One region of the Listeria sp. PSOL-1 genome, then DNA from elsewhere that is predicted to be linked to it. Evidence: predicted binding sites of a transcription regulator. Region 1 holds the regulator's gene; the other holds the start of a gene.
What was found. Region 1 encodes Rex, which represses fermentation and respiration genes when NADH is low (regulators of the CRP and FNR family bind a similar motif). Its sites were predicted from a motif close to TTGTGAAATATTTCACAA; they were not measured.
Positions count from the first base shown of each region.

Region 2: adhE (bifunctional acetaldehyde-CoA/alcohol dehydrogenase) is a predicted target of Rex. The motif match lies at 9,720-9,737, and genes of this name have one in related genera.

Region 1 is NZ_LR760298.1:259,426-276,098, reverse strand. Features, by position in the region: gene G6Q10_RS01335 (hypothetical protein) at 93-905, opposite strand; gene G6Q10_RS01330 (LTA synthase family protein) at 1,070-2,893, shown strand; gene G6Q10_RS01325 (DUF2238 domain-containing protein) at 3,104-3,817, opposite strand; gene G6Q10_RS01320 (redox-sensing transcriptional repressor Rex) at 3,927-4,574, opposite strand; gene G6Q10_RS01315 (ABC-F family ATP-binding cassette domain-containing protein) at 4,876-6,834, shown strand; gene G6Q10_RS01310 (HTH domain-containing protein) at 6,893-8,506, opposite strand; gene G6Q10_RS01305 (MalY/PatB family protein) at 8,510-9,673, opposite strand; gene G6Q10_RS01300 (PTS fructose-like transporter subunit IIBC) at 9,690-11,147, opposite strand; gene G6Q10_RS01295 (fructose PTS transporter subunit IIA) at 11,163-11,609, opposite strand; gene G6Q10_RS01290 (flavodoxin family protein) at 11,893-12,645, opposite strand; gene G6Q10_RS01285 (SDR family oxidoreductase) at 12,953-13,978, opposite strand; gene G6Q10_RS01280 (MerR family transcriptional regulator) at 14,093-14,524, shown strand; gene G6Q10_RS01275 (epoxyqueuosine reductase QueH) at 14,727-15,458, opposite strand; gene tsaD (tRNA (adenosine(37)-N6)-threonylcarbamoyltransferase complex transferase subunit TsaD) at 15,451-16,485, opposite strand; gene rimI (ribosomal protein S18-alanine N-acetyltransferase) at 16,482-16,673, opposite strand, start outside.
Region 2 is NZ_LR760298.1:926,985-943,657, forward strand. Features, by position in the region: gene G6Q10_RS04545 (NAD(P)H-hydrate dehydratase) at 61-888, shown strand; gene G6Q10_RS04550 (putative polysaccharide biosynthesis protein) at 1,068-2,681, opposite strand; gene trpA (tryptophan synthase subunit alpha) at 2,796-3,554, opposite strand; gene trpB (tryptophan synthase subunit beta) at 3,551-4,750, opposite strand; gene G6Q10_RS04565 (phosphoribosylanthranilate isomerase) at 4,740-5,348, opposite strand; gene trpC (indole-3-glycerol phosphate synthase TrpC) at 5,345-6,103, opposite strand; gene trpD (anthranilate phosphoribosyltransferase) at 6,091-7,119, opposite strand; gene G6Q10_RS04580 (anthranilate synthase component II) at 7,091-7,696, opposite strand; gene trpE (anthranilate synthase component I) at 7,693-9,054, opposite strand; T-box leader at 9,112-9,324, opposite strand; T-box leader at 9,370-9,625, opposite strand; gene adhE (bifunctional acetaldehyde-CoA/alcohol dehydrogenase) at 9,874-12,474, shown strand; gene G6Q10_RS04595 (ABC transporter ATP-binding protein) at 12,652-13,566, shown strand; gene G6Q10_RS04600 (ABC transporter permease) at 13,566-14,618, shown strand; gene G6Q10_RS04605 (DNA-3-methyladenine glycosylase I) at 14,715-15,284, opposite strand; gene acnA (aconitate hydratase AcnA) at 15,298-16,673, opposite strand, start outside.

The DNA of each region.
Region 1 (16,673 bases):
CAACACTTTTTTTCGCAAAAAGTATAAAATATTGCATAAAACGCTCCGAATCAAAAGATAGGAACAGCTGAATCAGAGCGTTTGCTTCGTTTCTAATTCGTTTTATCAAAATTTGTAGCCATTTGTAATGCTTTCATTGGGTCCATTGCATAAACAATATATACTGTACGACCTTCTTGCCACATCACTTGATTTCCAGTTAGGCTTGTATTTTTTTCCGAGTCTAGTTTGACACTGCCATATTTATTTGGAATCGGCAATGATTCTTTTTCCAGAAAAGCAACCGTTTGTTTAGTAAGCGGCATATAATCCCCATTGTTAATATTAGAAGCATGTACGGACAATGCCCATCTGCCTTCATTCCAATTCATGTATTTATTGCCAGCACCCGCATCGGGATAACCTTTAATGTCATGCCCCAAATCTACTGGTTTAGCACCTGTTTTTGAAAAGTCGGTATAGCCAATAGCTTCTTCAGCTGCTTTTTCACTTGAATATGTTTTCTTTTCAATACGGCCTATTTCTTTAGCATTTTGTCCATTTTTGAGTTTTTCATTATTGATTGGAATGGGCTTGTCGCTTTCAAAAAAGTCGACAACATAGCTTGCACTACTACCTGCTGTGGTTGCTGTAAGGTGCATTTTGCTGGATGAAAGTGGAATTTGTTTTGGTAAAGCTATCCCTTTTTCTGCAATTTGTTTTTTTGTAGCCGCTAAGACTTGCTGCTCTGTTAAGGCTTTTGTTTCCCCTTGTTTTTGTTGATCATTTTCGTTTGTCATAGCCGTATCTTCAACTTTTTTACCTTTATCTGTATTCGTATTATCTGATTTTGCTTGATTACTTCCACAGCCAACAACTAAAAAGACGATACCGAGCGTTGATAATGCGATCCATAATTTCTTCATTTTTATCACCTCATTTTTTGTTTTCCCGTTCGTTTTTAGATAAAACGTTTATCCTAAATTTAAAAGTATTATTTGCACTGATACACACGTTGAGGTAAAATTAGCAATAATGGGGAAGTGTTAATATTTTTCCGTTAATTTTATTTTAGAAAGAGGCTTACACTGTGTTAATTATTTTTTTTCTACTGATTATAGGTGAATTTGGTTTAGCTTATTTCCAAGTGTTTAGCGATCCAAGTTTATTAAGCTTTTGTGCGGATTCTTTATTTGTTATGATTCCTCTTCTTTTGGTACATAGTTTCGCACCAAAAAGAGCACATGTTTACTGGTATGCTGGTGTTACAGCCTTTATTGGAATTTTAATGCTTATTCTTGTGTTATATGCTCGCTTTTATAATGAAGTAGCCACATATCACAGTTTCTCACTTATTGGCGAAGTAGGTGTTGTGAAAGATAGTGCAACCAGCTTGCTTAAATGGTATGATTTGCTATTTTTAATCAATTTAATACTCTTACCAATTATTCTCTACCTTGATCTAAAAAAAGGAATTCGCTTCAAAACGTTTAAACTTAATCGAACAAAATTAGGACTTAGTACAACATCACTTATTTTACTGATTAGTTTATTTACGTATGATATGATGCACAAAAATATTATTAGCGATCAAAAACGCGCTGAAAAAATGGGCTTTTTCACTTATAATGTCGCGACGGCTCTAACTGGCAATGCTCACGTTAAAGCAGCGGATGTTACAGCAGACAACATCCGCAACTTAAAGGGGGTTAAGCTTAAGAAAAAACCTAGTTACTTTGGCGCTGCTAAGGGAAAAAATTTAATTATTATTCAACTTGAGTCCTTTCAACGTAATTTAACAGGTACAAAAATAAATGGGCAGTCCGTTACACCAACACTCGATAAATTGGAAAACGAAATGCTCTATTCTGATCAATTTTTCCAAACAGTTTCAAAATCAAATACAGCAGATGCTGAATGGTCTGTTTATACGTCTACTTTCCCAAGTGGTTATTATACCAATACACAAACTTATGGAGATCGTGTTATTCCTTCACTACCTCGTGTTCTTGGTAAAAACGACTATAAAACAGCAACATTCCATACAAATGATGCTAGCTTTTACGATCGCGATGAATTTTATCCAGCAGTCGGTTTTGATAAGTTTTATGATCGTAATTTTTTTGGGAATAATGACGTTATTGGTTTTTCACCAAGCGATGAAGTGCTTTACAATAAGACATTACCTATTTTAGAAGACCATTATAAAAAAGGGCAAAAGTTTTATGCACAATTGATTTCTGTAAGCAGCCATATGCCTTTTATCATTCCTGAAGATAAAAAAGAACTTGTGCTTCCAAGTGATTTGCAAGATACACAACTAGGCAATTATTTTGAAGCTGTCCATTATGCTGACAAACAGCTTGGACATTTCATTGATAAATTAAAGGCGAATGGTATTTGGGACAATTCTATTGTTGTAATGTACGGAGACCATCATATTATCAACACTGGAAGTTTAAATACGCAGGAGAAAAAATACGTTAACCAAAGCAGTCAATTAAAAGCACAACCTGCTGATGATTATCGCATACCCTTTTACTTACATGTTCCTGGTACAAAACTAGCCGGAAAAATTGATAATATCGGCGGTGAAATTGATATCATGCCAACTGTTCTAAATCTACTTGGTATAGATGCTAAGAAGCAGATTATGTTTGGTGAAGATATTTTAAACACAAAAAATAATTTTATTCCGGAAAGATACACGATGCCTGAAGGAAGTTTTCTCGCAAATGATTACATGTATGCACCTGATGAATCATTTGAAACAGGAAAAGCAACAAATTATACCGGTACAAAAAAAGAGCTAACAAACGATGTCAAAGAAAAATTTGATGCTAGTCGAAAACTCTTACAATATTCAGATAGCTATGTTGAAAACTTGCCAAAACAAGCAAAGGATCGTAAATAAAAGTCTACATTGAGTCTGGAACATTATACGCCTCAGCTATTGCTTAAAGAAATAGAGCGTAGGGCTAAATCGAGCGAAAGCGTTTGTATTAAAGAAGTTTGCCAGAAGCGGAGCGTACAAAGCTGTACGTGAGAACCGGCAGTCTAGCAAGCTTCTTTAATGTGAGCGCTTGTCACCGATTTATTTTGCGTATGTTCCAAAACTGCTATATTATTTCTTCCAATTATGGCGCTTAAATTCAAATTGTTTCATCCATGGTCGACCTTTCTTAAGTGCAAAATAACCAATGATAGCTATCGCAAGAGCACCTACAATATCAACAATAATATCCCCCATTGTATCGGCCAAAGCTGCTCGTCCAACAAGTGGCGTGCCAGAAGATGTCATAAAACGCTGCATATTCAGCCCAAGTAAACCATCAAACGTATACTCATATACTTCCCAAAAGGCTCCAAGTGTCACAGCAAAACAAAATGAAAAAACCGCGATAAATCCTGGTTTCATTTTCATCACAACATTCTCATCAGCATTTAAGATGCTAACAAAGGAGAATCCACCAGCACCCAACATTGCACCACTAAAAGTGTGTAAAATTTTATCCCAATAAGGTACAATGGCATAAAATTTCTGAATCGTTCCTAAATAAATCGCACCATAAAGAAAGATAACAAATAAAATATAAACAAGTCCTGGAATCTGAAACTTAAAACGGCGCGCTAAAATACTTGGTAAAGCAAGAATAACGATACCAAGAATAATTTCTACTAATAAAAAGATATAATCTCCTTGAAGCGTAACTTTCGGCCCTTTTACAGGCTGCCTTACCGGTGCTGTAAAAATCTCGAAGATCGTAAATACAAGCGATATACCCATTGAAACAAAAATAAATGCTGCAATCCATTGTGGCCAGCGTAATTTTTTCAAGAAATTCATTTTGCTTCCATCCTTTCTTTTCCAAATACTAAAATAGAAAAAAACCAACATATAACGCTGCAAAACAAGCCTAAGCAGCGTCATAAATTGGTAAAATCTTTTAATCGTTTTTTGACGGATAATTTTCTAAGAAGTAAATTAACGTTCGTAGTTCTGTCGTCAGATCAATATGGTGTACACGTACTTGTTTTGGTACACTAATCCGTGCAGGCGTAAAGTTTAAGATTCCTTTTACGTTTGCTTCAAGAAGTTTATCAACTGTTATTTGTGCCTCTTCTGAAGGTACTGTAAGAATCACCACTTCTACGTTATTTTCTTTTAAAATTTCTTCCATATTATTAAAGTGATAAATTGGAATCCCTTGTTGTATTGTTCCAACTTTTTTAGCGTCTACATCAAAAGCAGCAATAATCTTGATATTATTGTTTTTCATAAAGTTATAATGCAGTAAAGCCATACCAAGATTCCCTACACCAATAATTGCTACGTTTGTTTGTTTATCTTGACTTAGTGTTCTACTGAAAAATTCCAGTATGTAGGATACGTTATAACCGTAACCTTTTTTACCTAAAGCACCAAAATATGAAAAATCACGGCGAATCGTTGCTGAATCTACTTTAACAGCTTCACTAAGTTCAGCAGAAGAAACACGTTCTTTTCCCGATTCATGCAAATATTTTAAGTAACGATGATAAACCGGCAAACGTTTAGCAGTTGCTTGTGGTATCCTCGTTGTTTCGTCCATCATAATTTAATTCCCTTCTTCCTAGTTTGTTGGCCTTAAAAAGTTCGATGCAGTAAAAGACTGTTTTCACATTCACATGACTGCTTTTATACTATAAACATTTCACAAATGATGCACAAACTTTTTGCTCACTCTTGCTAAAAAATATTTACTGACCACACTTTAATTCTTTTATCTTTTTTATTTTAACGTAAAATCACAATAAATGCTAGTCATTTCACATGCTAATCAAAAGATACTGTCATTGCATGTGCCTTAGCTTTGCGATACACTTATACTTAGGAATAATTTAGGAGCGGAAAAAATGATTTTATTACAAGTACAGCAAATTAACAAATATTTCGGAGCAGATCTTATTTTAGAAAATATGTCTTTAGAAGTAAAAACAAACGATCGTATTGCTCTTGTTGGTAGAAATGGAGCTGGAAAATCGACACTATTAAAAATTATTGCTGGCCAAATGAGTAGCGATAGCGGCTCGATTTCAAAACCAAAACAAGTGAAAATCGGCTATTTAGCGCAAAATACCGGACTGGAATCAAGCAAAACAATCTGGCATGAAATGTTAAGTGTTTTTGACGATTTAAGACAGATGGAGCAAGAACTACGCGAATTCGAGCAAAAGCTTGGCAAACCAGAAATCTATGAACAACCTGAAAGCTACGCTCAACTTTTAAAAGATTACGATCTCATGCAACATCGTTTTAAAGAGCTTGGTGGCTATCAATACGAAGCAGAAATGCGCTCCATTTTGCATAGTTTACACTTTTATCAGGAGGATTTTGACAAATTGATCGCTTCACTAAGTGGTGGTCAAAAAACCCGACTTGCACTGGCCAAATTATTGCTTGAAAAACATGATGTTTTAATTCTTGATGAGCCTACAAACCATCTTGACATCGCCACATTATCTTGGCTTGAAAATTATTTACAAAACTATTCAGGTGCACTACTAATCGTGTCACACGACCGCTATTTCCTCGATAAAGTCGTAAACCAAGTCTATGAAATCAGTCGAACAAAAATCAAGCGTTACACGGGAAATTACAGTCACTACCTAAAGCAAAAACAAGCGCAATTTGAATTAGATCTAAAAAAATTTGACAAACAGCAAACACAAATCAGTAAACTAGAAGATTTCATCGCTCGTAACATCGCGAATTCTGCTACAACCAAACGGGCACAAAGCCGTAGAAAACAACTAGAAAAAATAGATTTCTTAGATCGACCTCAAGGGCATGAAAAAACAGCTCATTTTGGTTTTACATTTAAACAAGCAAGTGGTAAAGATGTTTTATCTATCGATGAGCTTTCAATTGGTTACCCTAACAATCAAGCTACAGCTGAGCAGATTACCTTTGAAGCCAAAAGAGCTGATAGCATCTCTCTCATTGGCCCAAATGGCGTTGGGAAAACGACTTTACTCAAAACTTTAACAGGAGAACTACCCGCTATTTCAGGACATTTCCAATTTGGGATCGGTGTTAAAATTGGATATTATGATCAAGAACAAGCAAAACTGACATCAAACAAAAACATTTTGCATGAAATTTGGGACGACTACCCCGAACGAACTGAACAAGAGATACGGACGACATTAGGCAACTTCCTCTTTTCCAATGATGATGTCTTAAAAATCGTCAATACATTAAGCGGTGGCGAAAAAGCTCGATTAGCGCTTGCTAAACTAACTTTATTAGACGCGAATGTCTTAATCCTTGATGAGCCAACCAATCACCTCGATATCGAAAGTAAAGAAATTCTTGAAGCGGCTTTAATCCATTTCGCAGGCACCATCTTATTTGTTTCACATGATCGTTATTTTATTAACAAGATCGCTTCAAAAATTGTTGAATTAACGCAGACAGGCACAACCGTTTACCTTGGTGATTACGATTATTACCAAGAAAAAATAAGCGAAGCAAAAGAAATAGCTCGCCTCAAACGCGAAGAACAATTAAAAAACAATACCACGCTTAAACAAAATCAACCCAAAAGTGCCAAAACCTCTTATAAGGAAAGTAAAGAAAGTCAAAAACTCATTCGTCAAAAAACACGCCAGCTAGCAGACATCGAAGTACAAATGGAAAAAACAGATGCTAAAATTGCCGAATTAGAAGAAAAACTAACGGAGCCTGAAGTCTTTGGTAACCATGAAACTGCTCTAAGAATTACAGACGAATTAGACGGATTAAGACAAGTAGCAGATGCTTTAATGGAAGATTGGGAAATGATTAGTGAAGAACTAGAAGCATTGAGATAAAGAGGCCTAAAACAAAACAATTTTTCTTACATAAAACACTGTTTTGTTCCAGGTCTTCTTATTCCAATAATGCCAATATTTGTTCATAACTTTCACAACTTCTTATATCATTTTCTTTTAAATGATTATAAAGATAAGAAAAAATTTGCGAATAACTGGTGGCATTTTGATCTACTAAAACAATTAATATTCCATAAATCAATTCATCATTTAAGGAAACTGCTGCTTTCAAATGGATATATAGCAGTCTAAACTGACTATGGTGATTTAATTGTGTCGAAATATGTGGCATTGACACATGGTTAACAACCAATTGATTTCCAGCAATTTCTCTAAGCTTAATTTGTTCAGCTTCTTTAACAGATAAAAGCTGCTTCCGAACAAAATAATCCATCCCCGCATTTAGTGCTTCTATAAATCCTTTATTTTCTGCCTCTAAACAATAAAATGTCTCTTCTTTAAAATTCTCTTTCAAGTGATTTCTAATGGTTACTTGTTCAATTCGCTTCCGAATATTAGACAGATCCGTACTACTAAAAAGCCCATCATATTGATAATCAAAGCGAAACGCTTCCGTTAGCATAAATTCTTTTTCACCAATAGTGAGGTCGTACGTCGTGTTTTTAAGCGCGTTTTTTACTTCTTCCATTGTATGTACAACATCGACCTCGATCCCTTCAATCTGTTCGGTTAGCATCATTGAATTAATACTGCCAATGGAATACTTATCTTCTGCCATTAATACGTGGATCGTTTCATTACTTGCCATACTTTCCTCATTGATCACATAAAGTGCAAGGTAATCTGGATCAATATAAACATCTTTAAAATAAAGCGAAATTTGTTGGACAAATGCTGTGCTAAAATCGAATGAAAATGGATTTTTTGACTTTAAAATCCGAATTTGTTCACTCGCTTTGCCGTCAAAATAATTTGGAAAAGCAAGGTTACGCAAAAGATGATTTTTAATTTGTTCTAAAAGCTTATTCTCTTGATAAACTAAGTTATACGTTTGGTTAATCTTCCGTAAAATGGGAGATAAATCAATCGTCAGTAATTGCTTGCAACACGCAGCTTTTTCAATCATATATGAATGGTATTTCGTCGCTGTTTGACAAGCGAGCCATTGCGCTCGTTTTTGCTTAGAAGTCATGTAACGCATCCATGGTTCTTCATAAATAGAAGCTTCGTCAACAACTAAATTCTCTCCGCTACTTACTAACAAACTACTTAGGATATCCAATTTTTTATAGGATGATTCATTAATAAAAATGCCTTTATTAGATTTAGATGTAATCTGAAAATAATTGAGATATTTTTCGTTGCTATTTTTAATGATGTTCATTATTTCTTTTTTACTAAGATATAATTTTTCTTGAATCTCGCTTATTGAAAGGGCTGCATGTGTTAAAAGTTCAAAAAGAAGTGTCCGCTCATCTGCTTCTAGTTTTAAGAGAAATTTATTCAACAAACGCTGATTAATAATGTTTAATTTATAACCACGAGAACGCTCAATATAGCCAATTTTCTCTTCTTTTAACCAAAAGTCAATCATGATAATATCGCGTACAATCGTCCGCCTTGAAACATGTAAAAATTCGCTTAGTTCTTCACCTAAAAAGAAATTTCCTCGTAACAGGTCCAATATTTTTATTTGCCGTTCGTTTAACATAATTTAAGAATGCAGCGCCCACTCCATCCTATTCAATCCCTCCTCTAATTTTTTAAGCGGACAGCCGATATTCATTCGTAGGTATTGTTGATCTCCGTATGTGCTTCCAGGCATAATCCCCACATGTCCCCGGTTGATTAGACGATTCTGCAACTCATCTTGTTTCCATTTAATATCTGATACATTCAGCCAAGCTAAATAAGTTGCTTCTGGCATTTCAAAGTCAATTTCTGAGATTTTTTCTGCAAGGAATTTTTGAAGAAAGTGAAAATTGTTTTTTAAATATTGCTGAAGCTCTTGTACATACTTTTCGCCATGAGTATAACCAGCTATCATACTTTCAATACCAAAGATGCTAGCAGAAGATACAGCATCTCGCTGCTTCAATGTAAATAAAAATTTTTCCCGCAAGCTTTCATTAGGGATAAATGCATAAGATCCACCTAATCCTGGCGTATTAAATGTTTTTGAACTTGAACAACAAAGCGCCACATTATCTTCTGCAAAACAAGTGATTGGTGTATACTTTTTTTCACCTAAAATAATATCTCGGTGGATATCATCTGAAATAATAAAAACATTGTAACGCTTGCTAAGCTCATTCATTCTTTTTAATTCTAATGGGCTAAAAACTTTGCCGGTGGGGTTATGTGGGTTTGTTAAAAGAAAGACTTTCGTATTCTCCTTAGCAAAATTATGTTCTAACGCGCTCCAGTCGATTTGGTATCCTTGATCAGCAGCACCTAACTCTATTTTTAGAAGTAGGCGTTTATTCGCTTCAATTGCACTAAAAAAGGCGTCATACATCGGTGTAAAAACAGCAACACCCTCACCTTGTTTTGTTAAAAGACAGATCAGCTTGCTAATAGTATACATAACACTTGGACTATACACAATCCATGATGGTCTTATTTTTACTCGTGGATCTTTTTCAAACCAAGAAATAATACTTTGCTTATAGGCCTCATGATTCCAACGCGTATAACCATAGACAGGATGCTTCATGCGCTCATTTAAAGCAACTTGAATGGCATCTGGAACAGCAAAATCCGTATCTGAAATAGAAAATGGTAAAATATCACTTCGACCAAAACGATCTACTGTATAATCCCACTGCGTACTATATGTTCCGGTTCGATCAATCTGTTGGTCAAAATCTATTTTCACAATCATGCCCCCCCTTCTAAATCGTTGTTTGTATTTCCTCAACTGACTTTTGTTCCTGTACTTTTTTCGCCTGGTTCTTTAACCAAGCTGTTTTGAAAACAATAATAAACAAAACATTCAAGAATAAACCAACGCCTACAGTTAAATAGAAGAAATACCATGGTTTTTCTAAGCCAATTAATGGATCAAAAATGCCGATTCCTGGTGCAATTCTTTCGATATTAAACATAATCGAAATCGCACCAGCAATTCCGCCTGCTAATGTATTTGCTGCAATCATGGGAATAGGAGCGGCTAAAGCATAAGGAATAGCAGGTTCAGTCGCCACCGTTGCACCAACAATAAAAGCGCTAATACTTGTACCGCGTTCTTGTTTTGTAAATAGCGTTGGTCGAATCCATGTAGCAATTGCCGCTGCCATAGGTGGAAGTAGCGTTACAACCCCAACAATCCCGTACCAATTATAAACACCGGAGCTAAGTAGCGAAAAAGCAAAGAACCATGCTGTTTTATTAATCGGTCCACCCATATCAAAAGCAAGCATCGCTCCAATAATAAAGCCACTAAATAATTTCATTGATGTTGGAATTGAATTTAAAAAGCTTAACATTTCAGTCATCAGCCAAGACATCATTGGGCCAATCGCAAAATAAGTCAATAAGCCAAAAAGAAGCAATGTAATAAATGGAATTAACATAGAACCAAGGAGTGGTTGAAATGCTTTGTTAAGTTTTACTCGTTTGAAATATTTTACAAAATAACCAATTGATAAACCAAGGACCACAGCACCTAAAAATCCTGCTCCTGATTTCGTTCCAAGTAAATCAGTGCTATTTGCTAAATAAGTAACCAAAAATGCTGGTGCAAACGCTGGTTTATCACCAATCGCGCTAGCAATATATGCACCCATAATTGGGATCATAAAAGTAAAACCCAAATTCCCGATTGCAGTCAAAATCCAAGCAAGTGATGGACGAACCCCTTCACTAAGCGCTACATTAGGCATACCAAACTGAATAAGCATACTGCCTAAAGCAACGAGCAAACCACCACCAACGACAAAAGGTAAAGCAGCTGACACACCAGCCATGAGGTAGCTCATAATTCCCTCTTTGACAACAGGTTGATCATTGCCTAATTTTACCTTAGAAGCATGTAAAGTCGTTGCTTTTTGTTCAATGTTATCAAATAATGTATCAATATGTTTAAGCGCGTCAGAAACAGGAAGTTCAACTACTTTTTTTCCATCGAAACGGGCTCGATCTTCAACTGATAACCCTTTTCCTAATGCCAAAATGACATAATCTGCTGCTTCGATTTGAGCGTTTGTTAGTTTATTTTCCACCCCGCTAGCACCTTGTGTTTCGATATGAACCTCGTAACCGAGTGATTTACACTTTTGTTCAATCGCTTCAGCTACCATATAAGTATGGGCTATACCTGCTGGACAATTGGTAATTCCTACAATCTTCATTTTTCTCACTCCTTATTAATGATTTAATACTAAATTAATTTCATTTAGTATTTGTTCCGCATTTCCATTTTTCAACAAATCGGTAAATTCTGTATGCATCAATTTACGACTAATCTTTGCAAGCAATCGTAAATGAACATCATCTTTATTATCAGGTACTAGTAAGCAAATTAATGTATGGACTGGTTGATTATCTAATGCTTGCCATTCCATCAGCTTGCCATTCCTTACAACCAAAATAGTTGGTTCTTTTACAGCTTTATTTTTGGTATGTGGAATAGCTATATTTTTGCCAAATCCTGTTGTTGATTCTTGTTCTCTCTCTACTAAACCTTGATAAACTGATTCAACGCTTGTTGTACGCCCATTTTCAAAAGCTAAATTTGCTAAATAACGAAAAGCTTCTTTTTGATTTGTAAATTCTGTTTGTAAGTTAATCAAATTTTTTTCAATAAATGTCATCTTCATATCCCTCACTTCATATCTTATAAAACTAGTATATGCTGTATGGAAGAAAACGTTAACATTCTTTTTGTCGCAGATGAAGTGACAAAAAATTTGGGTCATAAACAAAATAAATCGGCAACACACGCGCGCGATTAAAAAAAGTTTGCCAGACTTTCGGTTCTCACGCACAATCGTACGCGCTTTCCGGCTTCTGGCAAACTTTTTAAATACAAATGCTTTCGCTCGATTTGTCGTATTCGAAATGTAGAATTTACGCTATTCGTACGTAGCTGATCACTCAACGTCTCTTATGATTATATAAAGTAACCGTACGTAGCATTACGGAAAGAAAGAGGAAAAACAAGATAACAAAGGTCATATAACGCATCCAGAAAGACTCCAATTTAAACCCGCCTAATTTCTCTAGTCCAACTTGAGCCCCCATCACAATTAGTGTTGTTATGGCTAACATAAAAAAAAGCTGGATATAACGTTTCAAAGTAAAACCTCCTCGTTTTTGCCGCTTTGCTATTTTTACCCCTAATGTATAAGCTTCTTCTTTTTTCTTCTTAGACAGCTCTTTTTTTCGAAATGTATTCGTCAATACTAATTCTGCCATTCTATGCATGCCTGCTTGTCTTGTGATGTCATCAATTTGATTGAATGTTGTATTGGTTACTCCGGCTACGATATTTTCAAAACTACCTTTATAACAAGACGTAATCGTTATGTATGATTTCCCCTTCAAACGATAAGGAATGAGCTGAGCTTTTGATGAGGTTAACACGAATTGGTTTCGATAAACATCAAAAAAATTCTTTAATAGGCCACTCATCCCATTCCAATAAGTTGGTGTTGCAAATATCAAACAATCTGCTTGTTCAATTTCTTGACCGATTTGTCTCAAGTTATTCCCCTTTAAATCCTGATCTCCTAAATAGAGGCACATCGTTTCACAACCATTTTCTTTTGCTCCAAGTAAAACCTCGTCTAACATTTGAGCAGTCAAGCCAATTTTGTTGGTAGTTCCTAGTATCCCGATTACTTTCATTTCACTCCTCCTTATTATTTAAATAAAAGAATGTTGAAGTTCAGGCTCCCATCATTAAATTCCGTCTTTTATTGTATCATAACTTTACTAAAGAGAGCATATCAGAATTTAGATAATCGACCTCAATGATTGATTTTAATACTAGGATCTACCTTATTTTTAACTTGCGTAAAACGAATCTTAGACTGCATGCTTTATCATTTATTCATATCGCTCATTTTTTTACTCCTTTTCAGATGGTTAATTTCACTTTTCTAAAATGGTATCGCTTTTATCTATTCTAGTTTTTTGCGTTTATGATCAGCACTTACTTATCCGTATTTTTCTCCAAGCTATCTACGGCTAAAAGAGCCGCTTCTTCTTTTGTTGAAATAGGTTGCCATTCTAAGAGTTCTTTTGCTTTTGAATTGCTGACTTGCCGGTTCATTTCTAAAAATAATCGACCTTCTTTTGCATGTTTACTAAATAATGAAGCCAATTTTATCTGCCAATTAGGGACTGTTTTTGTGACCACTTGATCGGCTAGTTCTGGACGATTGCGCTTAATTAATTGCGCAATTTCTAGTAGTGAAATTTCTCCATCAGAAGAAGCAATAAACCGTTGCATAGCTGCTTTTGGATTTGTCATAGCACGAATGTGTAAATCGGCTACATCACGAACGTCTACAACATTGAGAGGAAGATTTGGAATTCGTTTTGTATTTGGGTTTATTAACATTTTTAATAAATTAAAACTTTCCGAAACATGACGATTTAACGAAGGACCAAAAACCGCCACAGGATTGATTGTTACAAGTTCTAACTCGTTTTCTTTTTCAACAAAATCCCAAGCTGCTTTTTCAGCTAAAAGTTTTGATTTTTCATAAATAGATAGTCCTTTTTCAAATTCGTCTGTCCAATCCTTTTCTGTTGTTACCGTATTTAAATCTTTATTGCTAAATCCGATAGCTCCGAAGTTCGATGTCATGACAACACGCTTGACATCAGCTTTAGAAGCTGCTTTTAAAATACGTAATATTCCTTCTACTGCTGGTCGAATGGCTTCATCTTCGTTTTTGGGTATGTCAAAAAACACTGGTGATGCAACACTTAAAACATAGCTACAGCCTTTCATTGCTTCTTCCCAATGCTCATCGCTAGATAAATCTGCTTCAATAAACGTCAATTCCTCTAAATGCTGAATACCATTTCTACTTAAAGTCGCTAAAACCTCATCTTTTCTTGCAAGTGATCGAACGGTCGTTTTCACACGATAACCACCTTTCAACAATTGAAAGATAATATGCAATCCCATGAAACCTGTACCACCCGTAACTAAAACTTGCTCTTTCATAAAAACATTCCTCCAAAATACATTTTTATTTACTATAAAGTCCCTCTAAGTTATAATCATCATATACCCTAGACTATAGTCTAAGGCAATCATTTTATTATTTTGGAGAAAAAAATGACTTATACAATTAAAGAAGTTTCTGAAATACTTAATATAAGCATCTATACCATACGTTATTATGACAAGAAGGGACTACTCCCTTTCGTTTCAAAAAACAAATCTGGTTACCGAGAATTTACAGAATCTGATTTAGAGTTTATGCGGACAATTTGCTGTTTAAAAGGCACAGGAATGGCCATCAAAGACATTCGTACGTACATCACATACTGTATGCAGGGTGTTACTACAATAAAAGACCGAAAAGAACTGCTTGCTATTCATCGAAATAATGTTTTAGCGGAAATTGAACTACTAAAGAAAAATTTAAAAGGTGTCGAACAAAAATTAGATGTCTATAATTCTCCAATGGCAGCAAAAATCATCGAAAAGCAACGAGATTTTGTTCGAAATGAAAAAGAACAGGCCTCTCTTAAGAACCCTTATTAATCATTAAAACGACGACACGCGCTCACATTGAAAAGGTTTGCCAGGCTCCCGGTTCTCACGTACAGTCGTACGCTCTATTTCCGGCTTCTAGCAAACCTCTTCAATATAAAATTTGTCGTATTCGACATATAAAATCCACGCTCTCGTATGTTCATGGGTCCACTATAAACGGTAAAGAATAAGACTCATACAATTCAAGCCTTCACTCCGTTTTCCCATACTTATCAACAAACGCTTGCGCCTCTTTTTTAACCTGCTTCAAGTCAACCTCTTGACGCTTTGCTGCAAAGATACAACCACAGTAACATTGACGATAGACATTATATTCCTTACACATTTCAATCGATTTTTGATAACCATTATTCTTTTTGAAATCACTTGGTAAATACTTTGTTTCAAAAAAACGTTGTACCTCTAAACCAATTTCATTAATTTGTCCGCTATCCTTTTTAGGTGATAAGGTTAGGGCACTGCCAAAATAATCATAGCCTAATTCTTCAGCTTTTTTAGCAACAATATCTAGCCTCATTTGAAAACATGCCGCACATCGCGAACCACCTTCTGGCTCATCTGCTAATTTATTTTTCTGTACCATATCAATAAATTGATTTGGCTCATACGGCGCGGCTAAAAATTGAATTTCCGCCCCGTTCTTTTGATTAAACGCTTCAATGAACTGCTTTTGTACCAACTCACGGCGCAAATATTCAGCTCGCGGATGAATATTGGAATTAGCAAAGTAAATCGTAATATCCGCAAATTCATTTAAATAGGCTAACGAATACGTACTACACGGCGCACAACAACTATGCAACAAAATCTTTGGTCGTGCATTTGCTTGCAACCAAGTTTTGATTACTTTTTGTAAAACTTTATCGTAATTGATTTTTTGATCCTTATTTAGCTTTGCTAAAATAGCTGTGCTATCAATCATTTTGCACCTCATTAAATGTCAATCCTGGTTCAGCATTCATCGCTAAATTACCAAATTGGCATTTTTGATAAGCAATTGTTCCTGCAGCAGCAATCATTGCGGCATTATCCCCGCAAAGTGAAAGTGGCGGGATAACGAGCGAAACATCTGATATTTCCACTTCAGCTTCCTGAATGAGACGCGCACGTAGCCCTTTATTAGCCGCAACGCCACCAGCTAAAAGAAGTTGCTTTACTTGATACTTTTTAGCAGCACGCAGCGTCTTATTAACTAAAACATCAACCACGCTTTCTTGAAAACTAGCTGCCATATCAGCAGGGCTTGGTTCCAAATCTTTTTGACGCATATTATGCAGTGTATTAATAAATGCTGATTTTAAACCACTAAAACTAAAATCAAAGTTATCTTCATTTAACATCGCACGTGGAAAATGGAAAGTGTCCTCACCTGTTTGTGCAAGTTTATCAATTTCAACGCCACCAGGATAAGAAAGACCAAGAGCTCGTGCAACTTTATCATAAGCTTCTCCAGCAGCATCATCACGCGTTTCCCCAATAATTTCAAAATCATTGTGTGCGCGCATCAATACAAGCTCAGTATGCCCACCGCTAACAACAAGAGCTAGTAAGGGAAACTTCATCGCTGTTTCAAAACGATTCGCATAAATATGTCCAGCAATATGATGAACACCAATGAGCGGAATTTGATGAGAGAATGCTAATGTTTTAGCAGCATTTACCCCAATAAGTAAAGCACCAACTAGTCCCGGCCCTTCTGTAACCGCAATTCCGTCAATCTCGGCTAACGAGACATCTGCTTGTGTTAACGCCTCTTCAATCACAATCGTTATTTGTTCAACGTGATGTCTTGAAGCAATTTCCGGAACAACTCCACCGAATCGCTTATGGCTATCGATTTGTGAAGCCACCACATTTGATAAAATTTCATGGCCATTTCTTACAACCGCAGCAGCTGTTTCATCACAGCTTGACTCAATACCAAGAATAAGTGTTTGTTTTTTTGTCATGATAAATCCACCCACATTACTAGCGCGTCCTCCCCATTATCTGAATAATATTTTTTTCGGAGCGCGCCGTTTTGAAATTCAAATTTACGATATAAATTTTGTGCAATTAGATTACTCGTGCGCACTTCAAGCGTTACATGCATAGCACCTTTCTCTTTAGCACGCCTAAGTAGTTCTTTAAGCAAATA
Region 2 (16,673 bases), 670 kb from region 1:
ATCTATTTTACCGTGTTCACTTAGAAAAAACAATTTACGTGAGCAGAAAGGAAGATTGTGATGAAGAAAATCACGCCGAAACTTGTCTGTCAAGTGATTAAAAAAAGAGACGACGAGGCCTATAAGAGCCAATTTGGTAAAGTCCTTATTGTTGCTGGAAATAAAATGTATGGTGGCGCGGCGATTATGGTCGCACAAGGCGCAGTATATAGTGGAGCTGGATTAACAACGCTTGCTAGTGACGCTGTAAATAGGGCGGCACTACATGCTAGAATTCCAGAATGTATGTTTCTTGATACACAAGATCTGACTTTTTTAAGCGATGCTATTCCAACGTATGATACGATTGTTATTGGCTCTGGAATTGGGCTAGATGGACGAGCCTATGAATTGATGCAACTCATTCTAACAAGAGCAACAGCTAATCAAAACCTTGTCATTGACGGTGATGGAATCACGCTTTATGCTAAAGGAGATCTTCCTAAAACAAAAGCCCAGTTAATTTTCACACCGCATATTGGTGAATGGGAAAGATTGTTACAACTTGTACCAGATGCAAATAATAATTTAGAAGCTGCTCACCTATTAAATGGAATTGTTGTTTTAAAATCACATCGCACGAAAGTCTATGGCCAAGAAGAAACTTGGCAAAATATATACGGTTCTCCAGCCATGGCAACAGGTGGCATGGGAGATATGCTCGCTGGAATTATTGGTGGTTTATTGAAACAAACGGAAAAACCGCTTAGTGGTCTTCTTGCTGCTGTATTTTTCCATAGTTACATTGGTGATATTTTGGCGAAAAAGAAATTCGTTGTCTTGCCTACTGAAATCGCCGAACAATTACCAACGTATTTGAAGATATTTAGTGAAATGGAAGAGCAGTAGCGTTTTGACCTAAACAAAATAAATCGATAACAAGCATTCGCGTGTTGAAGAGGTTTGCCAGACTCCCGGTTTCTGGCAAACCTCTTGTCGTATTATTTCTAAATCACATGATCCAACCACAACATAAAAAACGCCCCTAATTCCCCACAAAAAAGGAAACTAAAAGCGTCTTTCTTCTTTTAACGAACTCCTAATCGTTTACGTAAAGCCGTCCCACGTGGTCCAAAAAGTTTATCTGATAAATGCAATTTCAGTGCTAAGTACCCATAAACAAATATACCTACACCACCGCAAATCATTGTCAAAATTAAAGCTTGGAATTTATGATCTGGGCTAATAAATGAACCAAAAATAAAGTAAGTAATCATGACCGCAATCGCCATAACGCCTGTAAGTACAAGGAATAATACGGCTCTTCTAAAAATTAATGAGAATGAAAAATGAACATAATGTTTAATAATATAAAGCATAAAAATGCAAGAAACCGCATAACCAAGGCCTGTCGCAAGAATAGACCCTTTTGCTTCAAACAACATAATAAGTGGCATTTGCAACACTGATTTTGTAAGAAGACCAAGTAAAAGTCCTAAAACTGTATAGCGCTGTTCATCAATACCTTGAAGCACAGCAGCTGTCACGCTAAAGAGTGAGAAGAGTACAGCAATTGGTGCAAAAAATTGTAATAAATCAGTCCCTGCTTCACTTGCTTTAAAAAAAACGGTAAATAGTGGCCTTGCTAGTAATCCAATGCCAAAACAAGCAGGAATGGTCAAGAATAATAGAATTTGAAAAACATCATTTAACTGCCGCTTCACTTGTTTACGTTCATTTCTTACATAAGCAGCTGTAACAAGAGGAACGAGTGCCATCGAAAAAGCAATGGCAAGCGTTCCAGGAATCATAATTAATTTTTGCACATCAAAATTGATGATCGCAACATAAGAATTAACCTCTTTTGCAGTAATTCCAATGTACTCTAATACTCTGCCTAATGTAAATTGATCGACTAATTGATAAAGTGAAGTGGCCGATCCTACAATAATAAAAGGAATCGCCGACAAAATAATTTGTTTATAAAGCGTTGAAATGGAAACTCGTAATTCACTCCGGTCATGAATGAGCATCTCATCAAGCTTTGATTTTCGACTAAAAAAGTACCATAAAAGAAGTAATAAACTAGCAAAAGCCCCAACAAAAGCTGAAAATGTCGCCATACTAATAGCGGTTACTACACTTCCTTTTAAGCCGTAGATGATGATGAAAGTACTTAATAATAAGAAGAAAATCCGAACAACTTGTTCTAATACTTGTGAAATTGCAGAAGGCCCCATTGAATTATAGCCCTGGAAAAAACCTCTAAGTAAACTCATGACAGGAATAATAAGCAGTGCAAAACTTACCGCACGAATAACTTGAATGCCATCTTCTAAGCTATACCCCCCTTGAAGCTGCTGCATACTAGCAAGCACTGGGGCAAGAGCGTACATAACCACAAAACATAAAATCCCTGAAAGGATCATCAAGTAGACACCCGTTTTAAATAAGCGTCTACCAATCGCATATTCTTCCATGGCATTATACTTGGCAATATATTTCGCAACGGCAAGTGGAATCCCTGCTGTAGCTACACTTAAAAATAATTGATACGGCACATAGCCAAAATTATATAAAAGCGCTGGTTTATCTCCACCAATAATGGCATAAAATGGTATAACATATAAAATCCCTAACACTTTAGAAATTAACGTACCAAGCGTTAAGATAAAGGTACCTCTTAGTAGTTTTGACCCCATCAATTAAAAACTTCCTTTACAATTAAATTAACAGTTCACTGTTTACTTTACCATTTAATGATTTAAAAAAAAAGAACTAACTGCTAATTTTGTGAAGAAAATAACTACAGGAATTTATTTACTTGTAGCTGCTTTTAAAAAGTTCTCTAGTTCTGCCTGTTTTCCTTGATGAAACATTTGCACGATTTTACTCCCAATCACCACTCCGTCACAAACCTCAGAAAAAAATTGAATATGCTGCAATTCTGAAATACCAAATCCAGCAAGCACAGGCACACTACTCACTTCTTTTATATAAGCTAAATGTTTTTTTAAGTCATGATGAAAGCTTTTTCGTTCTCCAGTGATCCCGTTAACCGTCACGGCATAAATAAAACCTTCTGCTTGCTTAGCTACTTCTTCAATGCGCTTAGTCGGACTTGTTAACGATATAAGTGGAACGAGCGCCACATCACTTTCTGCTAAAAACGGTGCAAACATGGTTTGGTGTTCAAATGGTAAGTCTGGAATAATCACACCTTTTATTTGCGTGTTCTTTGCCATTGTCACAAATTTTTCCAAACCATAACGAAAAATAGGGTTAAAATAGCTCATGATAATAAGCGGAACCTTCACTTGGCTTTTAGCTAGAACCGTCAATATTTTTTCCAGTGTAACCTGATGACTTAAAGCACGAAGACCTGCTGCTTGGATGACAGGCCCATCTGCTACTGGATCAGAAAATGGGACGCCTACTTCAATGGCTACCGCCCCATTTTTTTCTAGAAAAAGAAGCTGCTCTTCCAAATGATCTAACCCTGTATCTCCTGCCATAATGTATGGAACAACAAGTGGTTTATGGGAACTTTGCAATTGTTTAGTTAACGTTTTCATGCTTTTTCACGCTCCATTTTTGCTTTTATTTGGTCAATATCTTTATCTCCCCGGCCAGATAAACAAACAATAATGCTTTCATCTCTTTTCATTTTACGAGCTAATTTAACAGCAAAACTAATCGCATGTGAACTTTCAAGTGCAGGAATAATCCCTTCTGTTTCACATAATAATTGAAAGGCCAAAAGAGCGTCATCATCTGTTGCAGAAACATATTTTGCTCGGCCGATTGTATGAAAATAACTATGTTCTGGCCCGATACCTGGATAATCTAATCCCGCTGAAATAGAAAAAGCTTCAAGGATTTGCCCGCTTTCATCTTGTAAAACATCCATCATTGCACCGTGTAAAATTCCTTTTTCCCCTTTAGCAATCGTGGCTGCATGTTGATTTGTATCTAATCCTTTTCCAGCAGCTTCTACACCATACATTCTGACTGTTTGATCGTTTACAAACGGATAAAACAAGCCCATCGCATTGCTTCCCCCACCAACACAAGCAACAAGCGCATCTGGCAATTTATTTTCAAACGCTAGATGTTGTGTTCTTGCTTCACGGCCAATGACACTTTGAAAATCGCGAACCATTTCTGGAAATGGATGCGGTCCAAGAACAGAGCCCATAATGTAATGCGTATCTTCTACATGACTTACCCAATAACGTAAGGCCGCATTCACTGCGTCTTTTAGCGTTTTGCTCCCTGAGGCTACACTAATTACTTTTGCACCTAAAAGTTCCATTCGAAAAACATTGAGCTGTTGCCTTTTGACATCTTCTTCCCCCATAAAAATAGTGCACTTCATATTAAATAAAGCTGCAACAGTCGCTGTCGCCACCCCGTGTTGCCCAGCACCTGTTTCTGCAACGATCTTTTCTTTTCCCATTTTTTTAGCAAGGAGAATTTGGCCCATTGTATTGTTGATTTTATGTGCCCCTGTATGATTTAAATCTTCTCGTTTTAAGTAAATTTTGGCACCGTTAGCATGCGCGCTTAGCCTCTCAGCAAGATAAAGTGGTGTTTCTCGGCCTACATAATGTTTTAAATAAGCGTTTAACTCTTCTTTAAATGTTTCTTCGTTTTGGGCATTCTTGTAGGCTTCTTCTAATTCAGTGATCGCATAAATTAGCGAATCTGGTACAAACTTCCCGCCAAAGTCACCGTAAAATCCTTGTTTATCTGGCATTTTATAATTCATTTTCTGACTCCTTTACTGCTTTTATAAAAGCGTTTATTTTTTGAGGGTCTTTTTGTTGATTCGTTTCGACACCGCTAGAAACATCGACTGCCAGTGGATGGAAATAATGGATAGCCGCTTGAACGTTCGCTGCTTGTAATCCGCCAGCAATGATTAATCTTTCTTTTGGAAGTATTGCTAAGTCGGTTTTATCCCAGCTAAAAGTTTTACCGTCTCCTGGCGTAGGAGCATCTAGTAAAATCATGCTCTTTGGATAATCACCTATCGCTACATTTGGCTTACCATTAACGATTTTGATTGCCTTGATGGTTGGAATAGGGATTTGTTCAATAAAGTTTCCCGTTTCCTCTCCATGAAGTTGGACCAAATCAAGTGGTACTTTATTGATGGCTTCCTTTACTTCCTCTAATGTTGGGTTTACAAACACTCCCACTTTCTTGATAGAACCTGGTAATTCTTTCACTAGTTTAGCAGCCGTTTCCATTGTGATCTGCCGTTTACTTGTTGCAAAGACAAATCCAACAAAGTCTACTTTTACGCTTACTGCACTTTTTATATCTTGTTCATTTTGTAAGCCGCAAATTTTGACAAGGGTCATTTCTCCACCTGCAATTCTGATATTTTTTGTGCGATATGGCTACTTTTCATAAGTGTTTCTCCAACTAAAACAGCTGCATAATACTCTTTTATTCGTGTGACATCTTCTCTAGTTTTAAAGCCAGATTCACTAATATAAAAACGATCTTTTTTATCTTGTAAAAGGAGTTTTTCGCTGGTTGAAATATCTACTGTAAAATGGTGCAAATCCCGATTATTAACGCCTATCAATTTCGCATCAATCTGCTCAGCTAGCTCTAATTCTGTTTGATTATGCACTTCAACTAATACTTCTAAATCAAGATGGATCGCTTCTTCATAAAGACTTTTCAATTTTTCAGGCGAAAGTGCAGCAACAATTAATAAAACAACAGAAGCTCCATGATTTTTAGCGCGAATGAGTTGCTTTTTGCTAATGATAAAATCTTTACATAACACCGGAATGGTGACCGCATCACTTACTTTTTTTAGATCCGTTATGTTTCCTTTAAAAAAATAAGGTTCGGTTAATACGGAAATCATTGCTGCACCAGCCTGTTCATATGCTTGTGCTTGCTTTACTGGATCGACGTTTAAATCAATCACGCCTTTTGAAGGTGAAGCTCGTTTTACTTCAGCAATCACTTGGATTTGATTTGCATTTTCTTGTAAAATTTCAAAAAACTTTTTTCTATGCTTACTATCATAAACTTTTTCATCTGGTAAATGAGCAACTTCTTTTTGTTTTTCTTGTAAAATTTTTTTTAAAAATGGCATGATGATCTAATCTCCTTTTGTTTTTCTTGTACTTCTTTTAGTTTAGCAAGTGCTTTTCCGCAAGCTACGATGTCTTTGGCCTCTCTTATGCCTTCGTTCATCGTTTTTGCTTTTCCACAAGCAAAAAGCCCCAGCCCTGCATTTAATAACACTGTATCAAGATAAGCACCAGGCTCCCCACGAAGTACACTTTGCAAAATCTCGGCATTAAACCGAGCATCACCGCCTTGAATTTCTGAAAGAGAATAAGAGGGCAAGCCAATATCTTCTGGCGTAAACTGCAATTTTGTTATTTCATTTTTTTTTAAAATGGCAAGATGATTGACCCCGTGAAGTGCTGCTTCGTCCATACCACCTGGTCCATTTATAACAACAGCTCGCTCCCTTCCTAAATTTTTCAAAACAGATGCGATAACTTCTAATAAATCCCTGCGATAAACCCCCATTAATTGTGAATTTAATGGAATAGGATTGGTTAGAGGGCCAATGATATTAAAGATGGTTGCTGTTGCTAGTTGTTTTCGCACAGCTGTTATTTGTTTCATTTTTGGATGAACATTTGGCGCAAATAAGAAAGTAAGATTTGCTTTTTTTAGTAAATGAGCTATTTTTTCAGGCGTCGTAGCCATTTCTATCCCTAATTCGCTTAAAACGTCTGCACTTCCAGATTTACTTGAGATGCTCCGATTCCCATGCTTAGCCACCGGAATTCCCGCTGCGGCTAAAATAAAAGCAGCTGTTGTGCTAATATTAAAACTACCGGAGCGATCACCACCTGTCCCACAATTATCCATGACATGATACGCGACACCAGGGATTTTAAGTGCTAATTCTTGCATAACTTTCGCAAGCCCAGTAATTTCCTCAACCGTTTCGCCTTTGATTTTGAGTGCTAGGAGTAACGCGCCCATTTCAGCATCTGAGAGTTTGCCGGAAAAAATAGTAATGGCTACTTGTTTCATTTCTTCTTCTGTTAAATTTTTTTGATCATATAGATTTTGGATAAGTTGACGCATTGAATTTGCTCCTTTCTATCACTGCAATAAAATTTTTCAGCATTTGCTTTCCTTTTAATGTTCCAATCGATTCCGGATGAAATTGGATGCCATAAACTGGATAACCTTGTAATTTTATGGCCATAATTTCTTGATCATCTAAAGCTACAGCTGTCACCTCAAACAATTCTGATAAACTTTCTGGTTTGATGCTAAGCGAATGGTAACGCATGACTCGAAGCTCGGCTTTGAGACCATGAAATAACTCGGGATCATTCTGTTTAATGGGTGAGATTTTTCCATGTCTGATTGTTTTTGCTTGAGAAATAGTGGCACCGAAAACTTCCGCAAGCGCTTGATGGCCTAAGCAAATTCCAAGCATCGGTTTTTTAAAAATAAATTGCTCGATGACTTCCTTCATCTGTCCTGCTTCACTAGGTTTTCCTGGCCCTGGGGAAAAACAAATGGCTTCTGCTAAGTGTGCCGTTTGAAGTAAATCAGGATCGTCATTTCGAAGGACAACCACTTCCTTTTCTACTTCTAGATATTGTTTTAAATTGTAAGTAAATGAATCATAGTTATCAACAAGTAAAATCATTTCCCCACCTCCATTAATGCTTTTGCTTTTTGTAAGGTTTCAGCATATTCACTTTTAGCTTCAGAGTCAAATACAATCCCAGCACCAGCTTGCACATAAGCTTTATTATTGTTTAAAACGAGTGTGCGGATGGCAAGTGCAAAATCACAATTCCCGCGGTGTGTATAATAACCAATAGCTCCTGCGTATGGCCCGCGTTTGACGTTTTCCCATTCATAAATCCGCTGCATCGCGCGTATTTTTGGAGCCCCACTAACGGTTCCAGCTGGCAAGGTTGCTTTTAAAGCATCCATTCCTGAAAGGCCTGGCTTAAGCTTTCCGCGTACAACCGAAACAATGTGCATTAAAAAGCGATAACGCTCAATTGCAAGATATACAGGGACTTCTACGCTTCCAGTCTGACAAATGCGCCCAAGATCATTACGGCCTAAATCGACTAGCATGCGGTGTTCGGCTAACTCCTTTTCATCATGTAATAAAGAATAAGCAAGCGCTGTGTCTTCCTGTTTTGTTTTGCCACGAGGTCTCGTTCCTGCAATAGGATTTGTTGAAATCATTTGATTTTTCTTGCTAATTAGGCTTTCTGGTGATGAACCAATTAGCTTTGTTTTGCCAAAATCGATATAAAATAGATAAGGGGATGGGTTTAGTTTGCGTAAATGTCGATAATAGGTAAATGGATCGGTATTAAAATCCGCTTCTAAACGCTGTGATAATACGACTTGGAAAAAATCTCCTTGTTTAATGAAACTTTTCGCACGTTCTACTAAAGCCATATATTCAGCTTGTGTATAATTACTTTTAAAATCCATTGGAGTAACTGGCATAAGCTGATGTTCACCTAGCTTTGTTATCACTAATTCTTGTTGTTTTTTTATCAAGGCTGCTTCTAATTCAGATTCTTGACGCCCGCTATACGTATTTTCTTCTACCAACGTTACTGTTTCCTTTTCATGATCAAATATTAAATAGGAATCATACAAGAAAAAGTGAATATCTGGTAACTCGCGCGAGTCATACGGTGCATCACCAATCTTTTCATACAATGAAGCAACATCATAGCCAACATAACCAATAGCTCCAGCTTCAAATGGTAGCTCTTCTACCTGTGTTTTTCTGCGAATTAAGCGCTCAAGTTCAGCAAGCGGATCAGAAACGATCTTCATTTCCCCATCTATGATATAGTTCGTGCCAAACACCTTGATTTCATGTACTGGGTTATACGCTAAAATAGAATAACGACCTGTCTCGGTATTTTGTTCTGTTCCTTCTAACAAACTTTTATATGTCCCTGATATTCTTTGATAAATCAACATCATCGTAAGTGTATCGGCTGCTAATTTTTTTATTTTACGCATTGTTTTACTCCTCTCTTTTTAAAAATTAAAAAACCCTCTACAAAATAAATTTATTTTGTAGAGGGCGAATTATCGCGGTACCACCTCATATTAGGAAACTCGTTCCCATCTCATTCGCCAAATAACGGAGGCACCCGTTTTCCCCTACTTCGATTGTTCAAGGAAACTCTTGCAAGGCCCATTCGAATAGAAAAGAATACCGATTTGCACCAACCACCGGCTCTCTTAGAAAACTTTTCATATTCTACTATTCTTGCTTAACGATTTTTAAATATGGCGGCAAATAAAAAAGGGCCTCTCTCCATGTCTATCAAAGACAAGGACGAGAGACCCGTGGTGCCACCTTGGTTAACTAACAATTATTAGTTCGCTTCATTCCATCTATTACTTTTTTTCGTAAATGGTGCCTTGTATAACGATAAGGCTTAATCGCTGGTATCCTACTAGAAAAAATTCGTTCAGACCAGTGGCTCCAAAGTCCATTCACATCATTTCCGTTACTGATTCGCACCAACCATCAGCTCTCTTTAAAACTTCCATCATGCTACTTACTCTTTTTCATCGCCTCTTTTTAGGTTGTTTTTATGTTAACAGATTCGTTTTTATTTAGCAAGTTTTTTTGAGTAAAAAATAATAATATAGGCCTTTATTCCCCTTTTTTCTTTTTGTGATAGTTTTCACGTGAAGGAATAGACAAACTTTTTTGGATCAGTTATACTAACAATGTAACCAAAGGGGTTACGATTTTTTCACATCATAAGGGTCATATAGCACACATGGTGGTCCTATATGGTCCCACAACACGAGGAGGACAATATTATGGCAGTTAAAGAAGAAACGACTCAAGAATTTTTAGAGGTACAAAAAACAATCAATCTATTAGCCAACAATGGTCAAGAGGCACTGAAATCATTTGAAAGTTACACACAAGAGCAAATTGACAATATCGTTCATCAAATGGCACTTGCCGGTCTTGATCAACATATGTCTCTTGCAAAAATGGCTGTCGAAGAAACAGGTCGAGGCCTATACGAAGATAAGTGTATCAAGAATATTTTTTCAACTGAATATATTTGGAATAATATAAAAACAAATAAAACAGTTGGCATTATCAATGAGGATAAACAAACTGGTATCATCGAAATGGCTGAACCAGTGGGCGTTGTTGCAGGTGTCACACCTGTAACTAACCCAACTTCCACAACCCTCTTTAAAGCAATCATCGCTATCAAAACCCGTAATCCAATTATTTTTGCTTTCCATCCAAACGCTCAAAAGTGTTCCAGAGAAGCTGCGCGTATTGTTTATGAAGCTGCTATTCAAGCTGGTGCTCCTATGCACGCGATCCAATGGATTGAAAAGCCATCCCTTGAAGCAACCAAACAATTAATGAATCATGATAAAGTAGCTTTAGTCCTTGCTACTGGAGGTTCAGGAATGGTTAAATCTGCTTATTCAACGGGCAAACCTGCACTTGGTGTTGGCCCAGGAAACGTCCCAGCTTATATTGACAAAACAGCAAAAATTAAACGAGCAGTGAATGATATTATTCTTTCTAAAACATTCGATCAAGGAATGATTTGTGCTTCTGAGCAAGCGGTTATTGTTGATAAAGAGGTGGTCAAAGCCGTCAAAGAAGAATTTGCAACCAATGATTGCTATTTTGTAACAGGCAGCGAATTAAAGAAATTAGAAAGTTATGTCATCCCTCCAGAAAAAGGCGCGCTTAATCCTGATATTGTTGGTAAGTCTCCCGTTTGGATTGCTAAACAGGCTGGGTTCACCGTACCAGAAACAACAAAAATCTTAATGGCAGAAATTAGTGGCGTTGGTGATTCTTATCCTCTTTCACATGAAAAATTAAGCCCTATCCTTGCTTTTATTGAAGCAAAAAATCAACAAGTTGCTTTTGATTATGCTGAAGCAATGCTAGAATATGGTGGTTTAGGACATTCAGCTGTTATTCACTCAACAGATCAAGAAATACAAAAACAATTTGGCTTACACATGAAGGCTTGCCGAATCATTGTTAACGCACCATCTTCACAAGGTGGAATTGGTGCTATTTATAATCATTTCATTCCTTCCCTTACACTTGGTTGTGGTTCTTATGGAAAAAACTCCATATCACAAAATGTGAGCGCAACAAATTTACTTAACATAAAGCGTATGGCAGATCGGCGAAATAATATGCAATGGTTTAAACTCCCTCCCAAAGTGTTTTTCGAAAAATATTCAACACAATATTTACAAAAAATGGAAGGTTTAAATCGTGTTTTTATTGTAACTGATCCTGGAATGGTTGAATTTAAATACGTAGAAGTAGTTATTGACCATTTAAAACGCCGTGAAAATGAAGTGAGCTTTCAAGTATTTGCTGATGTAGAACCAGACCCATCTGATGTAACCGTTTATAAAGGGGCTGAAATGATGAAAGCTTTTAAACCTGATTGTATCATTGCTTTAGGTGGCGGCTCAGCAATGGATGCAGCTAAAGGTATGTGGCTTTTTTATGAACATCCAGAAGCCTCCTTCTTTGGCTTAAAACAAAAATTCATTGATATTCGTAAACGGACATTTAAATATCCTAAGCTGGGTGAAAAAGCTAAATTTGTTGCGATTCCAACAACTAGTGGTACCGGATCAGAAGTCACCCCTTTTGCAGTCATTACAGATAAAGAGAATAACATTAAATATCCATTAGCTGATTACGAATTAACACCTGATGTTGCTATTGTTGATGCCCAGTATGTTACTACGGTCCCAGCTCATATTGCAGCAGATACAGGGATGGATGTTTTAACCCACGCAATGGAATCCTTTGTTTCTGTCATGGCTAGTGATTATACACGTGGTTTATCTATTCGCGCTATCGAGCTTGTTTTTGAAAACCTTCGTGACGCTGTTTTAAAAAGAGATCCAGATGCTCGCGAAAAAATGCATAATGCTTCAGCAATTGCAGGTATGGCCTTTGCTAATGCTTTTTTAGGAATCAATCATAGCTTAGCTCATAAAATTGGGCCAGAATTCCATATCCCTCATGGACGCGCCAATGCGATTTTAATGCCTCATGTCATTCGCTATAATGCAGCAAAACCTAGAAAACATGCCCTCTTCCCAAGATATGAAAACTATACCGCCGACAAGGACTATCAAGCCATTGCTCGCATTCTTGGCTTAAAAGCAAATACAATAGAAGATGGCGTTACATCCCTTGTGAATGAAATTATTAAACTTGGTAAAGATATTGGCATCAATATGAGTCTCATGGGACAAAATGTTGATAAAAAAACATTTGATACTGTAGTTGATACTTTAGCTGACCGAGCATTCATGGATCAATGTACAACTGCAAACCCCAAGCAACCACTTGTAAGCGAATTGAAACAAATTTATGTCGAGGCTTATAAGGGCGTATGACTTGAAAAAGAGCGATAAACAAAGAATAAGAAAAGCTTGTTTATCGTTTTTTTTTTAAAATAATTTCTTATAATTCAGTTAAATTATAAAAATAACATGTATTACATCTTACGACCTAGGCAAAATGTGAAATGTTCTGATATAATAAAACCTAACTCTAACTAAGGAAGTGACAAAATGGCACAATTTGTTTTACAATTACACGAAATAACTAAAAAAATCGGCAGCAAAACGATCATACATGATATCAGCTTCGACATTGAACCAGGTGAAGTTTTTGGACTTCTTGGCCCAAATGGTGCTGGTAAAACAACCATTATTCGATCCATTGTCGGTCTGATCAATCGCTCTTCTGGGAAAGTGATCATAAATGGCAAGGATATTGATAACCATTTTAAAGAAGCCATTGCAAATATTGGTGCAATCATCGAAAATCCAGAATTTTATTTATATATGAGTGGTTTAGATAATCTAAAGCAATTTGCACGAATGAGTCGGAAAGAAATTAGTGCTGCACGAATTGATGAGGTCATTGAACAAGTTAAATTAACAAATGCCATTCATCAAAAAGTAAAAACTTACTCGCTTGGTATGCGTCAACGCCTTGGCGTAGCACAAGCACTACTTCACAACCCGACTTTACTTATCCTCGATGAACCAACGAATGGATTAGATCCTCAAGGCATGGCTGAATTCCGTGAACTTATTCGCTTACTGGCTAATCAAGGAACCTCCGTTTTGATTTCCAGCCACTTACTAAGTGAAATTCAACAAATTACGGATCGCTTTGCTATCATTGAAAAAGGTAAATTAACTCATATTCAAACGATTAGCGATTTAGAAAATACAGCGCAAATGCTTTACCGCATTCGCGTATCAGACGTAAATGCTGCAAAACAAGCACTTCTTGCGCTAAATCTAAATATCACAGATAGCCAAGAAGATATGTTAGAATTTGAAATTGAAAAAGAACAAATTGCACAAGTTGCCAAAGCTTTAGTAGCTAATCATATTGATTTACTAGAGCTTGTACGACAACAAGCCTCCCTAGAAGAGCGCTTTTTACAACTTACTAACAGAGGTGAAGAATAATGGGAAATTTAATACAAAATGAACTGATTAAGCTATTTAAGAGAAAATCAAGCTGGATTATGCAACTTATGCTAGTTGCCATTGTCTTTTTACTAGCGATGATGATGATGTCTGCTAACAACACAGAAGCCCCTTCAACGGATGGAAATAAAAGCGATGTTGGTATGACCATTTATCAAGATCAATCCGGAAAAACACTCAATGAAGACCAGTATAATGAAGCAAAAATGAATGATGAAAAAGTAAATGAAAAACAACTAACATTAAAAGAAACACTTACATTTTTAAAGCAACAAAAACAAGCGGTTCATTCTAAGAAAGAAAAAGCGAGTTTACAAAAGCAAATTGATTATTACCAAGCTTATGTCGATGCCGGAGAAAAACCAGCTAACAAATCTTTAACTAGCGCTAACTTCTTTTCTTACCTTAGTTCTGCAACAAGTATTGCAACCATTTTTGTTGTGATTGTTGCAAGTACAATCGTTGCCGCTGAATTTTCTGGTGGTACAATTAAGCTTCTTTTAGCACGACCGTATTCACGTAGTCAGATTTTGTGGTCTAAATATATTACTTGCTTTATCTATGCACTATTGACTGCGTTTGTCCTACTTATTAGCTCTCTTGTGTTCTCGTTTATGTTGCCGTATCACTCTGTTCTTTTACCAATTGCGGCTAATTTGGGTGCAACAACTGCACTTAGTCTTGCTATCCAACTTTCGCTTAGCAATTTGCTCTTAATGATTTTCTATGTTACTGTTGCTTTCTTCTTCTCAAGTGTTGTTCGTTCACAAGCACTTGCAGTCGGCGTCGGCATTGGTACATTATTTTCAAGTAGTATTTTGGCAAGCTTACTTCCGCTTGCTATTGAAAAATATGATTGGCTAAAATGGTTAGTCTTTAACCTACTCAATCTCAATCAAACGGTTCAGGGTAACATGACACCTGGAGAGTTAGCGATTTGGCAAATGGGGATTGGCATTGTTATTTATATGATTGCTATTTTAATCCTAACATTTACGATTTTCAAAAAGCGTGATGTTGCTTTAACTTAATAGGTTCTACACTCGAACACGATAAATCGAGCGAAAGTGATTGTATTGAAGAAGTCTGGTAAACTTCTTCAATACGATCACTTGTCGCCGATTTTTTTATGTCAAAGATTGGTTATACTTTGGACAAGTCACTTGATGATCCTCAATGATTCCGATCGCCTGCAAATAGGAATAAATAATGATTTCTCCTACAAATTTAAATCCTCGCTTCTTCAAATCAGCACTAATTTGCTTAGATAAGTTATTTTTCACAGGCCTATCTTGCTCTGATGTCACTTGATGAATCACTCTTTTTTGATTCGTAAAATGCCACATATAATTAGCTAGGCTACCGAATTCTATTTGAATATTTTGTGCAGCTTTGGCATTTGTTCGGACGGCTTGGATTTTTAGACGATTACGAATAATATCTCCACGTAAACGAATTTCTTCAAGTTCCTTATCAGTTAAAGCTGCGCAACGTTCTATTTCAAAGTTTTTAAATGCAGCTTTATACCCTGCACGCTTGTTTAAAATGATTTGCCAAGATAGTCCAGCTTGTGCTCCTTCTAGATTTAACATTTCAAATAAATAGCGATCATCATAACTTGGAACACACCACTCTTCGTCATGATACTTTAACATTAATGGGTTATTCCTTGCCCAAGCACATGGCAACCCGGTCATCTTTTTCAGCTCCTTATTCTTTTAATTTATCTCTTAAAACCATTGGCAAAATTCCTCCATGTCGATAGTAATTAATTTCTACATCCGAGTCAAAACGGACAACGGCTTCAAATTTAATTTCTTTACCATCTTCTAAAGCAGCTATAACGGATACGCTATCATGTGGCCGAACATTTTCATCAATTTGAACAGAAATGGTTTCAGGACCGGTTAAATCAAGGGTTTCTGCGCTCTCTCCTGGCTTAAATTGCAAGGGTAAAACGCCCATCATCACTAAATTCGAGCGATGAATCCTTTCATAACTTTTGGCAATAACCACTTGAATACCAAGTAATCTTGTTCCTTTTGCTGCCCAATCCCGAGAAGACCCCATACCATAATCATCTCCAGCTAAAACAACGAGCCCGGTATCACTAGCAAGATAATGCCTCGCAGCATCATAAATAGGCATAACTTCACCTGTTGGAAAGTACGTAGTATATCCACCCTCTTTCCCACCTGCAAGTTGATTTTTAATGCGGATATTGGCAAATGTGCCACGCATCATTACCTCATGGTTCCCTCGTCTTGAACCATAAGAATTAAAATCACGGATGGCTACACCACATGATTTTAAATATTTTCCTGCGGGCGTATCTTTTCCGATCGCTCCAGCTGGGGAAATGTGATCTGTTGTAACAGAATCACCAAACTTACCAATGACTCTTAAATTAAGCAGAGGCTCCACGCGGCCTATTTCAGGAGATAAATCAACAAAAAATGGTGGATTAGCAATATACGTAGAATTTTCATCCCACTTATAAAGTGCTTCATTTGTCGTTTCAATTGCATTCCATGCTTCATTTTCATCAAATACACGTTGATATTCTTCACGGAAAAGAGCAGGTGTTACGGTGTCTTTGATCAATGCATCGATCTCTTCACGATTAGGCCAAATATCTTTTAAATAAACATCTTTTCCTTGTCCTTTTCCAAGTGGTTCATTTAATAGATCGATGTTTGTTGTTCCAGCAAGTGCATAAGCGACTACCAGTGGTGGTGAAGCAAGGAAATTAGCTTTGACTAAAGCATGAATCCGTCCCTCAAAATTGCGATTACCGCTTAATACTGCAGAAACAAGCAAATCATTTTCTTGAATCGCTGCTTCAATTTCTTCTTTTAAAGGGCCAGAATTCCCAATACATGTGGTGCAACCATACCCGACTAAATCAAAACCTAGTTTTTCCAAATAAGGTAACAAGCCGGCTTTTTTTAAATAAGCTGTCACTACTTTTGAGCCTGGTGCAAGCGATGTTTTAACAAACTTGGGGACCTCTAATCCTAATTCAACCGCTTTTTTGGCAACAAGGCCGGATGCGATCATCACATGGGGATTTGATGTGTTTGTAC